3 regions of the Alteromonas sp. KUL150 genome follow, and region 3 is predicted to be linked to each of the others. Evidence: predicted binding sites of a transcription regulator. Region 3 holds the regulator's gene; each other region holds the start of a gene.
What was found. Region 3 encodes sigma-54, which starts transcription at its own class of promoters, with help from an activator protein. Its sites were predicted from a motif close to GTTGGCACGNNNNTNGNNT; they were not measured.
Positions count from the first base shown of each region.

Region 1: the regulator sigma-54 is predicted to act here: its motif matches at 1,746-1,764, upstream of GVO62_RS02380 (nidogen-like domain-containing protein).
Region 2: the regulator sigma-54 is predicted to act here: its motif matches at 3,038-3,056, upstream of glnA (glutamate--ammonia ligase).

Region 1 is NZ_BLIJ01000013.1:10,619-14,670, reverse strand. It holds gene GVO62_RS02385 (invasion associated locus B family protein) at 1-381, opposite strand, end outside; gene GVO62_RS02380 (nidogen-like domain-containing protein) at 438-1,691, opposite strand; gene GVO62_RS02375 (S10 family peptidase) at 1,865-3,373, opposite strand; gene GVO62_RS02370 (acyl carrier protein phosphodiesterase) at 3,645-4,052, opposite strand, start outside.
Region 2 is NZ_BLIJ01000018.1:26,570-30,621, forward strand. It holds gene glnL (nitrogen regulation protein NR(II)) at 1-565, opposite strand, end outside; gene GVO62_RS03545 (DUF4124 domain-containing protein) at 696-1,325, opposite strand; gene glnA (glutamate--ammonia ligase) at 1,561-2,970, opposite strand; gene typA (translational GTPase TypA) at 3,428-4,052, shown strand, end outside.
Region 3 is NZ_BLIJ01000033.1:59,235-63,286, forward strand. It holds gene ptsN (PTS IIA-like nitrogen regulatory protein PtsN) at 1-116, opposite strand, end outside; gene hpf (ribosome hibernation promoting factor) at 130-417, opposite strand; gene GVO62_RS07430 (RNA polymerase factor sigma-54) at 448-1,929, opposite strand; gene lptB (LPS export ABC transporter ATP-binding protein) at 2,003-2,728, opposite strand; gene lptA (lipopolysaccharide transport periplasmic protein LptA) at 2,731-3,282, opposite strand; gene lptC (LPS export ABC transporter periplasmic protein LptC) at 3,251-3,829, opposite strand; gene kdsC (3-deoxy-manno-octulosonate-8-phosphatase KdsC) at 3,826-4,052, opposite strand, start outside.

The DNA.
Region 1 (4,052 bases), on a different contig from region 3:
AACTAGCATGGTTTCACCGTTATGCAATTGCTCTAGAAGCTGGCTATCGATTTTGATAATACTTTGACATGCCTTTTCGTCACACCCAGAAAAAGGCACTTGTAAGGGCGCGAAATTATCTATTTTTACTCCGACCCCATTTTTTGTTAGCGTATTTTTAGGTAGCTTTATTTTTAAAACTGGAAAATCTTTCGAATAAGAATAATCAACATTAACGCCTAACAATACTTTAGTTGCTTTCTCATCTTTAGCAACAAGCTGGCTAAGTGTACAAACTGAAGAATCGTTGCACAGCAAACTCCAACTACCAAAATCGCTCGTTGTGACAGCCCACGAAGAAAATGAAGCGAGTATCGAACTAACTATTACTAAATATTTCACATCTACCTCTTAACAAAAATGGGGAGCTTATGCTCCCCCTATCTTATTTATTACTGCTACTTACGTTTTCTCATAAGGAAAGTGCTAAATAGCGCTCCTAGCATAAGAAACAAAATGCTGGGCGCAGGAACCTGGGTTGGATCAGGTACGAATACAGTAACCGCATTTTGGTTCATATTAATAACACCAGAGCCATCGAACGTTAAACCAGTCACAAACGCATCAGGCGTTGGTTCAAGCATATTCGAAACATCAATTCCCATTATTCTGAAGCGGTCTACGGGTGAAGTGAAGTCGTACTCTACACCTCCTGTAATATCTGTACCTGTATCTAGCCAATCCATAAGGCCATTATCCCAAAGGAATAAGTCAAACATGTTGTCATCATAACCTTCTGGCAAAAGGACTGACGCGATATTTGGGCCACTATTTACGATATAGTCATAGCCTACGGCTACATCTGGGTCGATGAAAACAAGCTCGTCTGGATCATCGATAGAAAATTCAAATTCATAGTCCGTCGGTGTTTCTGGATTAACAATTGGTAGAATCGGATTTTCTGGATTATTACCCGGTAGCACGCCGTCGCGAATAGCAAATTTCCAAATACCTGGCGTGCCCGTATTGCTATTACTTTCGTCTATATCAGCAATAGCGGCAGTTCGAGAACCAGGTACGGTAAAGAAGTTTTCCCCATCGCCGGCGTCATATCCCGCCTGAGCAGGAGTACCATTTGATGCACTGCCTGAAGTCCAGCCGATATCTTCATATCTAAACTCAACGTCAAAATTACCTGCGCCCGTGTCTTCCCTGTCAATCAACACTAACTGAAACGTGTTGGTAGGGTTACTATTTTGGTCGTAATAGCCAACATCATTCCATGTCACTACTAGCGTGTCTTCGTTCGGCGAGCCAATAAATACCCCACCGCAATCGCCACATCGAGTGTCAACGTCCCCCCAAAAGGGCGCTATCATAGGCTGACTAGAGTTTGGAAACGGTACAGGCGTATAGCTACTTACGGTGCCATTAAACGTAATATTACCGTTGTTGTTAATGAAGAATCGATCGTATGAAGTACCAAAGAAATTTACGCCGCTATCAAAACCGAGCGCTTCGTAAGAGTTAAATACGATAGGGCCCGAAGAACTATCATCGTTACTATTCATCGCTAGGTTACCAAATCCGCTTTCTGTAGAGCCTTCCCAACCGGAGAGGAGTACAGAAGCATTGGCAGTGGTACTTGAGATAGAAAATGCTAGCGCAGCACTTGCAAGCAGAGATAGTTTAAAACGCGAAGGTTTACTCACGGGTACGTCCTTGTAATTATTGTTAATGAAATTTTTTATATGTCAGTAAAACGTTAGCAAACTCCAGGCCAAATGGTTTTACCTATAATAATCAATAACATAAACCAACTTCAATTCATAAAACAAATCATATGTAAAAGAAACTGACATCCTTGTCCTGCCTTTTAGTTGTGCTATCTCTTGTATTCAGCAGGCGCACCTTTGCCTGGTGTGCTAGCTTGAATAAACTCACGTAAGTCTTGGTTTGACTGTTTTAAGTCATCGCGACGCAGGTACATCATATGTCCGCTGCGATACCCTTTAAAGCTTAGGCGGTCTTTTAGGTTGCCACTTTGATCAAGTTGCCACATGGTGTATTTGGCGTCAAAGTAGTTAGTTGCGCCATCGTAGTATCCAGCTTGAATCATCACATTCAGATACGGATTTTGCGCCATTGCCAAACGCAAGTTCTCTCCTGTTTGGTTATTGCTTCTATCCCAAGGATGCACGTTGCCAAACATATTATATTTAATATCGGTTTTGTAATTTAACTCTTCGCGCAGGTAGTAATTAATGGCAGGCGTGAATGAATGCAACCATGATGTTAACTCTGCCCAATAATCAGGGCGATCACCAGTTTGCTTCGCGTCTATACCTAAATAACGGCTATCCAACCGGCCTAAGGTCTTCCCTTCATCTCGCAATAAATCTTTCCAGAAAAAAGCTGTGCTTACGTCTAAGTTGTTTTGAGCAATTGACGTTTCACTTAACCCTGAGTAACGCGCCATTTGTTTAAGCACATCACGCTTTTCCGCTTCGCCGATGAAGCCGCCTTTAGCCAACGCAGGAATGAGTTTATTGATGGTAAAGTCTTCGACTTCAGGAAGTAATTCAGTAAGATCTTTGTTCTGAAGTTCGGACTCAAGTTTATTGTGATACCACGCTGCAGCCGCAAAATATGGCAAGCGGTTAGCGGCTTTTACAGGCCCATTGCGCTCAATACCGATGTCGGTTGGCGACACCAAAACAACGCCGTTTAAATACATCCATTGTCTATTTTGAAGCTCCAGAGCAAGACCTGAAACACGCGTAGTACCGTAACTTTCACCAATTAAATATTTAGGAGAGCGCCAGCGATTATTGCGCGTTACAAAGGTATTCACCCACTCCGCTAAATAGCTGATATCGGCGTTAACGCCAAAGAACATTTTTTGTTGTTCGTCTTGCGACGGCATACTGCCATCGGCTTTGGGTAGTACACGGCTGTACCCTGTGTTTACCGGGTTTACAAATACGATGTCTGCCACATCTAAAATAGAATAAGGGTTAGTTTGAACACCATAGGGCTGAACAGGATAACCCTCATCGTCAATATTAAGAATACGAGGGCCAGTGTACGCTACGTGCATCCATACTGAGGCAGATCCAGGGCCACCATTAAAGGAAATAATAAGCGGGCGCTCCGTATTCTCTTTAACGTCAGTTCGCTGATAGTACGTGTAGAATAAGGTAGCAACCGCTTCGTCTTTACTATTCCATACGGGTTGCGTACCTGTAGTAGCACTGTATTTCACGCGCTTGCCAAGAATTTTAGTTTCGTGTTCTGTCACTACACTGCTATCAATTTTCATAGCGCGAGCGTGTGCTGAGGGGCTTCTCTCATCTTCAGAAGCACTCGCGTTCAAAGTTACAAAAGCAAGCATAGCGGCCATTAGCCAGGGCAGCGCTTTATGTTTGTTATCATCGTGGCGAAATGACACAAGTGATGTTACTAGGTTTAAGGCTTGTTTATTCATCATTACTCTTGTCTTTGTGTGTCGTTAGTTTTATCGTTTTAGTATTCTTAGAGCCTGCCAACCTGTAACTTATACAGATGAGCAACACACCCTAGTCAGACTATAGCGCTGTTTGTACGACAGCTTAGCAATCAACGACAAAACCACCAATTTCTTCGATACATTTCTGTAACACGGGCTACGTTTTATCAATATTTTCAGGTCCGTTATCGTTTATATGTGCAATGAGGTCTGGGAAAAACGCTAAAAACCTCGCCTCTATTTCCTGTTGGTGTTTGCCTATATCGTCTACAGCATTATGGAAAGTATTGGGAAAACGAATGCGTTTGGCGACAACAGAAATCGCTTTGGCAATGCCTTCTTCTCCAGCATAATCCTCAAACCAATCATGGGTTATCATATGCCCTACACTGTGCTGCATCGTTCTTGGCATGGTAGGCAACCGCTGTTCTAACAAAGCGAAGCTTTGCTCGCGAAAATCATCGAAACATTGGGTTGAAAATTTTGTCCAGTGTTTAATGAGTAGATGGTCGAAATAGATATCCAATGCTACAGGGGCAAAGCGCCGGCGACTTTTATCGAATAG
Region 2 (4,052 bases), on a different contig from region 3:
CTAGTAGACGGTCAACCAAGTTGCGAAGACGATCAGATTGCTCAATGATCATGCTGGTAAATTCTTTGTGCTCGTCGTTTAGCTCTTTTTCTAAAAGCTGTGCTGCGCCGCGAATGCCGCCAAGTGGGTTCTTAATTTCGTGAGCAAGGCCACGCACTAGTTCTCGGGCAGCATAATGCTGTGCGTTTTGCAGTGTTTCTCGCGTTATGCGCTTTTGCTGATCAATTTTTTTAACTTCAAATAGCAGGCGTGGGCCGTCTTCAAAGTGCAAATTCGTTACAGTCAAATCAGCAGATACGTAGCGGTTATCTCTAAACGCCAATTTAATTTCATTCTCGGTGAAATCTTCACCTTTCCTTATAGCGGCTTTAAGGCGGGTGGTCTCTATTGTGCCCGGTAGAAAGAAGTCTTGAAGTGGGTGTCCGATAAGCTGTTTTAACCCAGTTTCAAACAAAGCTTCACCCGCATGGTTGGCATAAACAATCGTAAGTTTATTGTCTACCATCACCAATGCGGTGTTTAAGCTATTGATTAGCTGTTGTGTTTCTAACTCGGTGGAATGCATCCGAGCTCGTCTCCTTTGCACCATGTTCGTGCATTGTAGCTTGCAATGATGCGGTGCGCGAATAAAGAACTCAGCAATAAATATTCACTGAACCTCTGTGGTGCGCTTGCATAACAATGGTTGCACGCTATTAGTTATTAATTAACGCCGATGCCTGATGAAGGTAAAGGGTTTGAACTGGAGACGATGCAAGAGTCTTGCCCGTATTGTTAGTTAGTTCAACTTTGTAGGTGTGTGCCCCACGATGGATACCAGATAACTTAAAAACGCCGGAATTATTGCTAGCAATTGGGGCATCATCAAGAATTAACCGATAGATAGGTGCTTTAGGTGCACCAGTTTGAGTCGCTGAAATGGTAATTTCACCTAAATTATTTCGGATTGTCGCCTCAGGTGCTGGAGATTTGATTACTACGCGGTATTTCGGCTTTGGTGCATCGGGCTTGAGTGGTGGTGGCGGGGGAACTTTCGCAGCGGTAACTACGTTCTGTGTTTTTTCATCAAACGCTAATGGCTCTGCATTTTTTTGCGGCTTATCGGTGTAAGTAACAGATCCATCTTTTCCAACTACTTTATAGATTGTTGTAGAAGAAGAGGTTCCAGCGACGGGTGCATTGACGCCTTCAGCTGAGTCGTTCATTTGTGCATCTTGCTGCGTACTTTTTTGTTCATTATCTTGACTTATCGCAGTGGCCTTTAAAGGAAGCAGCCCATAGCTAGCCAGCGTCAGCAGAGATAGTAAGCAGATATTTCGCGTCATGTTTTGCACGTGTTGTTACCTAATCAATGAATTGTTGGGCTGCCTGTTAATTACCTTTGGCCGATCACTTAATTGGTCTGGCTAGATATGACTAAAGCAAGCGCATACTAAATTCTGCCAAAAAGGGGGCTCTATTAGTACTTTTTACCGAAACCACATAACCATAGTAGATAATTAGCGCGCATAAAAAAAGCCCGCAAAGCGGGCTTTAGTATATATCGCTATACAGGTGTGATTACACGCTGTAGTACATATCAAACTCAACTGGGTGAGTTGTCATGTTAAGTTTGGTTACTTCTTCAGACTTAAGGTCGATGTATGCATCGATCATGTCGTCTGACATAACGCCGCCGGCTTTAAGGAAGTCACGGTCGTTATCAAGCGCTTCAAGCGCCATTTCTAGCGAGCTTGCAACTGTTGGGATTTCCGCTGCTTCTTCTGCAGGTAGGTCATACAAATCTTTATCCATTGCATCGCCAGGGTGGATCTTGTTCTTAATTCCATCAAGACCAGCCATAAGCATTGCAGTGAACGCTAGGTATGGGTTAGCTGTTGGGTCAGGGAAGCGAACTTCGATACGACGCGCTTTATCACTAGTTACGTGTGGAATACGAATAGACGCTGAGCGGTTACGTGCTGAGTAAGCAAGCATTACCGGCGCTTCGAAGCCAGGAACTAGACGCTTGTATGAGTTAGTCGACGCGTTTGCAAATGCGTTGATTGCACGCGCGTGCTTAATGATACCGCCAATGTAGTAAAGTGCTTCTTCAGAAAGACCTGCGTACTTGTCACCCGCGAAGATGTTCACGCCATCTTTAGAGATAGACTGGTGGCAGTGCATACCAGAACCGTTATCGCCAACAAGTGGCTTAGGCATAAAGGTAGCAGTTTGGCCGTATGCATGTGCAACGTTGTGAACTACATACTTGTAAACTTGAATTTCATCAGCTTTCTTAACTAGCGTGTTGAATTGGCATGCAATTTCGTTTTGGCCAGCTGTTGCTACTTCGTGGTGGTGCGCTTCGATTACAAGGCCCATTTCTTCCATTACTAAGCACATAGCTGCACGGATGTCGTGCGCAGAATCTACTGGTGGTACTGGGAAGTAACCGCCTTTAACGCCTGGGCGGTGTGCCATGTTGCCGCCTTCGAATTCTTCACCTGAATTCCATTTGGCTTCTGCAGAATCGATCTTATAGAAAGAACCCGCCATGTCTGTGTGGAAGCGAACGTCGTCGAAAAGGAAAAACTCTGGCTCAGGACCGAAGAATACAGTGTCACCAATGCCTGTTGACTTTAGGTACTCTTCTGCGCGACGAGCAACTGAACGAGGATCGCGCTCATAACCTTCCATAGTAGAAGGCTCAACGATGTCACAACGAATGTTTACTTGTGTTTCTTCAGCAAACGGGTCTACAACACAGCTGTCCGCATCTGGAAGAAGAACCATGTCTGATTCATTGATGCCTTTCCAGCCAGCGATTGAAGAACCGTCGAACATTTTACCTTCTTCGAAAAACTCTTCATCAACTAGGCCCGCAGGGATAGATACGTGTTGTTCTTTACCTTTTGTATCGGTAAAACGTAAATCTACAAACTTCGCTTCACTTTCTTTAATAAGCTCTAATGCCTTATCAATCGACATCGTGTCCTCCAGGTTTAATGTAAAAAATGCGGGATGATCAGCTTCACCCCAACAGTGAAAAAAGTGAAAGCGATTATCATGCCATCTATATGCATGCCGATTTCTGTGGCATAGCGGGGCACCTATCACTTCCTTTTAAGTTGAAATGCACCATAACTGTGCGCTCTTGCACCCTTGTGGTGATTTGCTCTTTTTTTACGATAATCAGCCTAGAATACTTTGCAGCATATGGCTACCTAATATATTCAATCCGGTGCAACATAAGTGTTCAATAGTTGAACAAGTGATTGAAAATCAATAAAACGTGTCCACATCAAAAAAAAAGATGCGCAAATGCCGTGGTTTTTCTGTACAATCCGCGCAAATTTTCTATCTGCATTTTTTTGCAACAAATCTAACGCATACTCCTTTCCACTGAATTGCAGTAGTCGTTGATTTACACAGGCTCTATATAAGCATGAATACCACTGATATAAATAAGTTGCGTAACATCGCAATCATCGCCCACGTTGACCACGGTAAAACGACCCTGGTAGACAAACTGTTACAGCAGTCTGGCACCCTTGAATCTCGAGGTGAGCAAGAAGAACGCGTAATGGACTCGAACGACATCGAGAAAGAACGTGGCATTACCATCCTAGCTAAGAATACAGCGATCAACTGGAACGACTACCGTATCAATATCGTCGATACTCCAGGACACGCTGACTTTGGTGGTGAAGTAGAGCGCGTAATGTCAATGGCCGACTCTGTACTTCTACTTGTAGATGCACAGGAAGGTCCAATGCCGCAAACGCGTTTCGTAACGCAAAAGGCGTTTGCCCAAGGTCTTAAGCCAATTGTTGTTATCAATAAAATCGACAAGCCAGGTGCTCGCCCTGATTGGGTAATAGACCAAGTTTTCGATTTGTTCGACAACTTAGGTGCTACTGACGATCAACTGGATTTCCAAGTTGTTTATGCGTCTGCACTAAACGGTTGGGCATCACTTGATGCAGATACTAAAGAAGACGATATGACGGCATTGTTCCAAACTATCGTCGACCAAGTATCTCCACCTGATGCAGATATCGACGGCGCAT
Region 3 (4,052 bases):
ATGTTCTCATTATTTTTGGCGGCAATATCTGCGATTATCTCAAGAATTCGTTTTTTACTATTACACTGAACCGCACATTCAGTGCGGTCCAGACTTACGATGGCTTGTATGTCCATGCTTAATTAACTACTAATGTTTTTTCAGTTTTTCCTTATGCTTGATTACTTGCCGGTCGAGTTTATCAACCATGCTGTCAATCGCCGCATACATGTCGGTGTTTTCTGAGGATGCGAATACTTCTGCGCCACTTAAATGAACAGTCGCTTCGGCTTTTTGATTTAATTTTTCAACGTTCAGGATGACATGCACATTAGAAATGTGATCAAAGTGACGTTCAAGTTTGCTGAACTTCGTATCGACATAATTACGCAAAGAGTCGGTGATTTCGACATGATGACCAGTAAGGTTGATTTGCATATTTCGTCTTCCTTATATTATAGAGCCCGTTTAAATAAGGCTTTTGCGTTGGTTCGACGGCGGGATCGATAACGATTCCCGGTATTTTGCTATTGTCCGCCGAGCGACTTTTATGCCTTGCTCGGCCAACAATGAAGCAATCTTGCTATCACTTAGCGGCTTGCTAACATTTTCAGCGGCCACCAGCTTCTTGATCAATGCTCGAATAGCGGTGGATGAACACTCACCACCAGACTCTGTCGCAACGTGACTTGAAAAGAAGTACTTCAGTTCAAAAATACCACGTGGTGTGTGCATGTATTTTTGCGTCGTCACACGAGAAATAGTCGATTCGTGCATATCTACCATTTCTGCGACATCATTTAACACCATTGGTTTCATCATTTCCGGGCCGTGCTCGAAAAAACCCATCTGCTGCTGCACAATGCAATTCGCAACCTTCATCAGGGTTTCATTGCGTGACTCTAGGCTCTTTATGAACCACTTGGCTTCTTGCATGTGTGAGCGGATGAATTGAGAGTCGCTACTGTTCTTTGCACGACGACTCATCGCAGCGTACTGTTGATTCACGCTTAATTTAGGCAGGCTGTCGGGGTTTAATTCTACCACCCAACGACCATTCTTTTTGGCGACTGAAACATCAGGAATAACATATTCAGGCTCTTTAGTAACTAAAGCACTACCTGGGCGAGGATTCAAGGTTTGTAACAAACGCATAGCCTCACGCAGCTGATCTTCCTTCAGGCGACTCTTACGCATTAACGTGCGATAGTCTTTGCTACTAAGAAGGTCAGAGTACTCTTCGATTAACTGCTTCGCTTCAGCGAGCCACGGCGTATCGTCTGAAAATTGGCGAAGCTGAACCATTAAACACTCTTGAGGTGTCCGTGAACCAGAACCAATGGGGTCGAACATTTGAATACGCTTTAATACGCACTCTACTTCGTCCATCTCTATAGGCTCTTCTAAGTCATCATCGTTTACCGCATCAAGAATTTCTTCAAGAGAGACGGTTAGATAGCCAGATTCATCAATCGAGTCAATAATCGCCGTTGCAATTGCCCGGTCAGTTTCCGAGAAATGGGTCAGGCGCATCTGCCAAGAAAGGTGTTCTTGAATATCGTCAGTAGTTTCGCCTTGGAAAATCTGTTCATCATCACTTGATGGACCTGGCGCTGGCGCTGAAGATGCGGAATAATACTCATCCCACGTACTGTCGATAGGCAACTCGTCAGGGAGATCGTTTTTTTCTAACGCATCTCCGGCTTCCAGGGTGTCGCTTGATGCAGTAGCAGACGCTTCTGATGCTCCATCATCATTATCGAGATTGTTCTTTTCTGATTGAGGCTCGTCATTACCTTCCTCAACTTCTAACAGTGGGTTAGAGTCAAGCGCCTCTTGAATCTCCTGTTGAAGATCAAGAGTAGACAGCTGCAGCAATTTAATAGCCTGCTGAAGCTGAGGTGTCATGGTAAGTTGTTGGCTAAATTTTAGCTGTAAAGATGGTTTCATCTACGTCTTATTTAAATGCTCTAAATTGAATATACCAGAGCGAAATTGAAAAATGACAATTCGGTTACATTAACTATAGCCTGAATTGTTCGCCTAGGTATACATCCCTTACTTTTTGATTACTTAAAACCTGTTCCGCTGTTCCTTGCGCAATAAGCTCGCCATGACTCACAATGTACGCTTTTTCGCAAACATCCAATGTTTCTCGTACGTTATGGTCAGTGATAAGGATACCAATTCCTCTATCACGAAGATGTTGTATTATCTTCTTTATATCATTAACTGATATTGGATCAACACCAGCGAATGGTTCGTCTAATAAAATAAATTGTGGATTTGCCGCTAACGCTCGTGCTATCTCCACCCGGCGTCGCTCACCACCCGACAAACTCATACCCGCACTATTACGTATATGGTTGATATTAAATTCATCAAGTAGTGCGTCAGCTTCTTCTTCTTGCTGGTGTGAATTTAAATCTTTACGAGTTTGCAAAATTGCCATGATATTTTCGTGAACGGTCAACTTTCTAAATATTGATGCCTCTTGTGGAAGGTAGCCAATTCCGCGGCGTGCGCGCTCATGCATGGGTTGATGAGTGAGCTCGTTTTCGTCAATTTCAATCTTGCCTTTGTCCAGGGGTACCAGACCTACAATCATATAAAACGTGGTGGTCTTACCAGCGCCGTTTGGACCAAGAAGACCAACAATTTGCCCTGTAGAAACAGAAAGGCTAACGTCTCTCACCACTTGACGAGATTTATAAGCCTTAGCAAGGTTAGTTGCGCTAAGAGTGGCCATGGCTATTTGTTGTCCTCACTATCTTTGTCTTGCTTTTTCGATGTTTTACGAATGGTGTCAGGCGTAAATACCGTCGTAACGCGACCTTCACCATCTTCTCCGCTGCCGCCAGTAGCAAGCAATTGCTCGGTAATCATATCAAATGTAATGTTGTCACCTTGCACTTTACTCGTGTCTTGCTGAAGTTCGGCATTGCCAGCGAGAGAAATGGTGCGGTTAATAACCTCGTAACGAATTTCATTGGCTTTTGCCGAAACAGGCGTGCCGTCTTCTAAAGTTTGAGAGTAGCTCGCCGGTTTGCCTCTAGCGATGAAAATTTCACGACCGCTACCTTCACTGGCGATAACTTCAACTTCGTCCGCTTCAATCAGTAGTGAACCCTGTGTGATGAGAACGTCTTCTTTATAAAGTGCAGTCTTGTTTTTCCCATCAATAAACTGGGTGTTTGAACCTATTTTTATGGGCTGCGAAAAGTCGTCTTCGCTCGCGATCACCGCACCGCTAGCGATGGCAAGAAAAAGGCTAGTTGCTAGGGGAATAAGTGGTTTGTACATGATCTAATAGCTCGTATTCTTGTGTGCGTAAATTCGCGTTAAACCCATTGCTCAAAATAACGTACTGAGTACCTTGTATTTCAACGGGCTGGTCAGAAGTCATTTGTTTGGTGTCCAAATTTATTTGAATATATTCGGTTGATAAGCTTTGGACAAAATCATCGCTCGTTTGGTTCTCAATAACAACGCGATTTTCCAGCTGAATAAGCTCGTTGTTGTAGAGTGTGCCTTCTTTAGCCGTAACAACCCAAGGAGACGTTGCATTTTCGGTATAAAGGGTATATCTAGGTTGTTGAAACAAGACAAAACCTAGTTGGTCGTAATGCTCCATTGATTCAGCAAAAACCTTATGGTTCAGCTCCCCCTCTTGATTGTAGAGGGTCGTGGTTAAATTTTTCGCTTTATAAGTGGGCTTTAATGCGTCATTTTCACCACTGCTCTGCGCTTCTGGCTCCTCTTCCATCCATGTTGGTACATACATCAACATCGCTAGAATAAAAAGCGAAGATATACTGAGTCCTAAGCGATTAAAGCCAAATTGGCTCATACACTTGCTCCGAATATTTCATTCGCCACACCCTTGGCTTGTAAAATGGTGTCCGATATTTCACGAACCGCACCAAACCCCCCCGGGAGTGTGGTAATCCAGTTGGCTTGTTTAGCGACAAAAGGATGCGCATCGGCAACCGCAATCTTGACTGCTACATGCTTAAACATACCTGTGTCAGGCATATCATCGCCAACTGCTGCCACGTCATCGGCATTTAGTT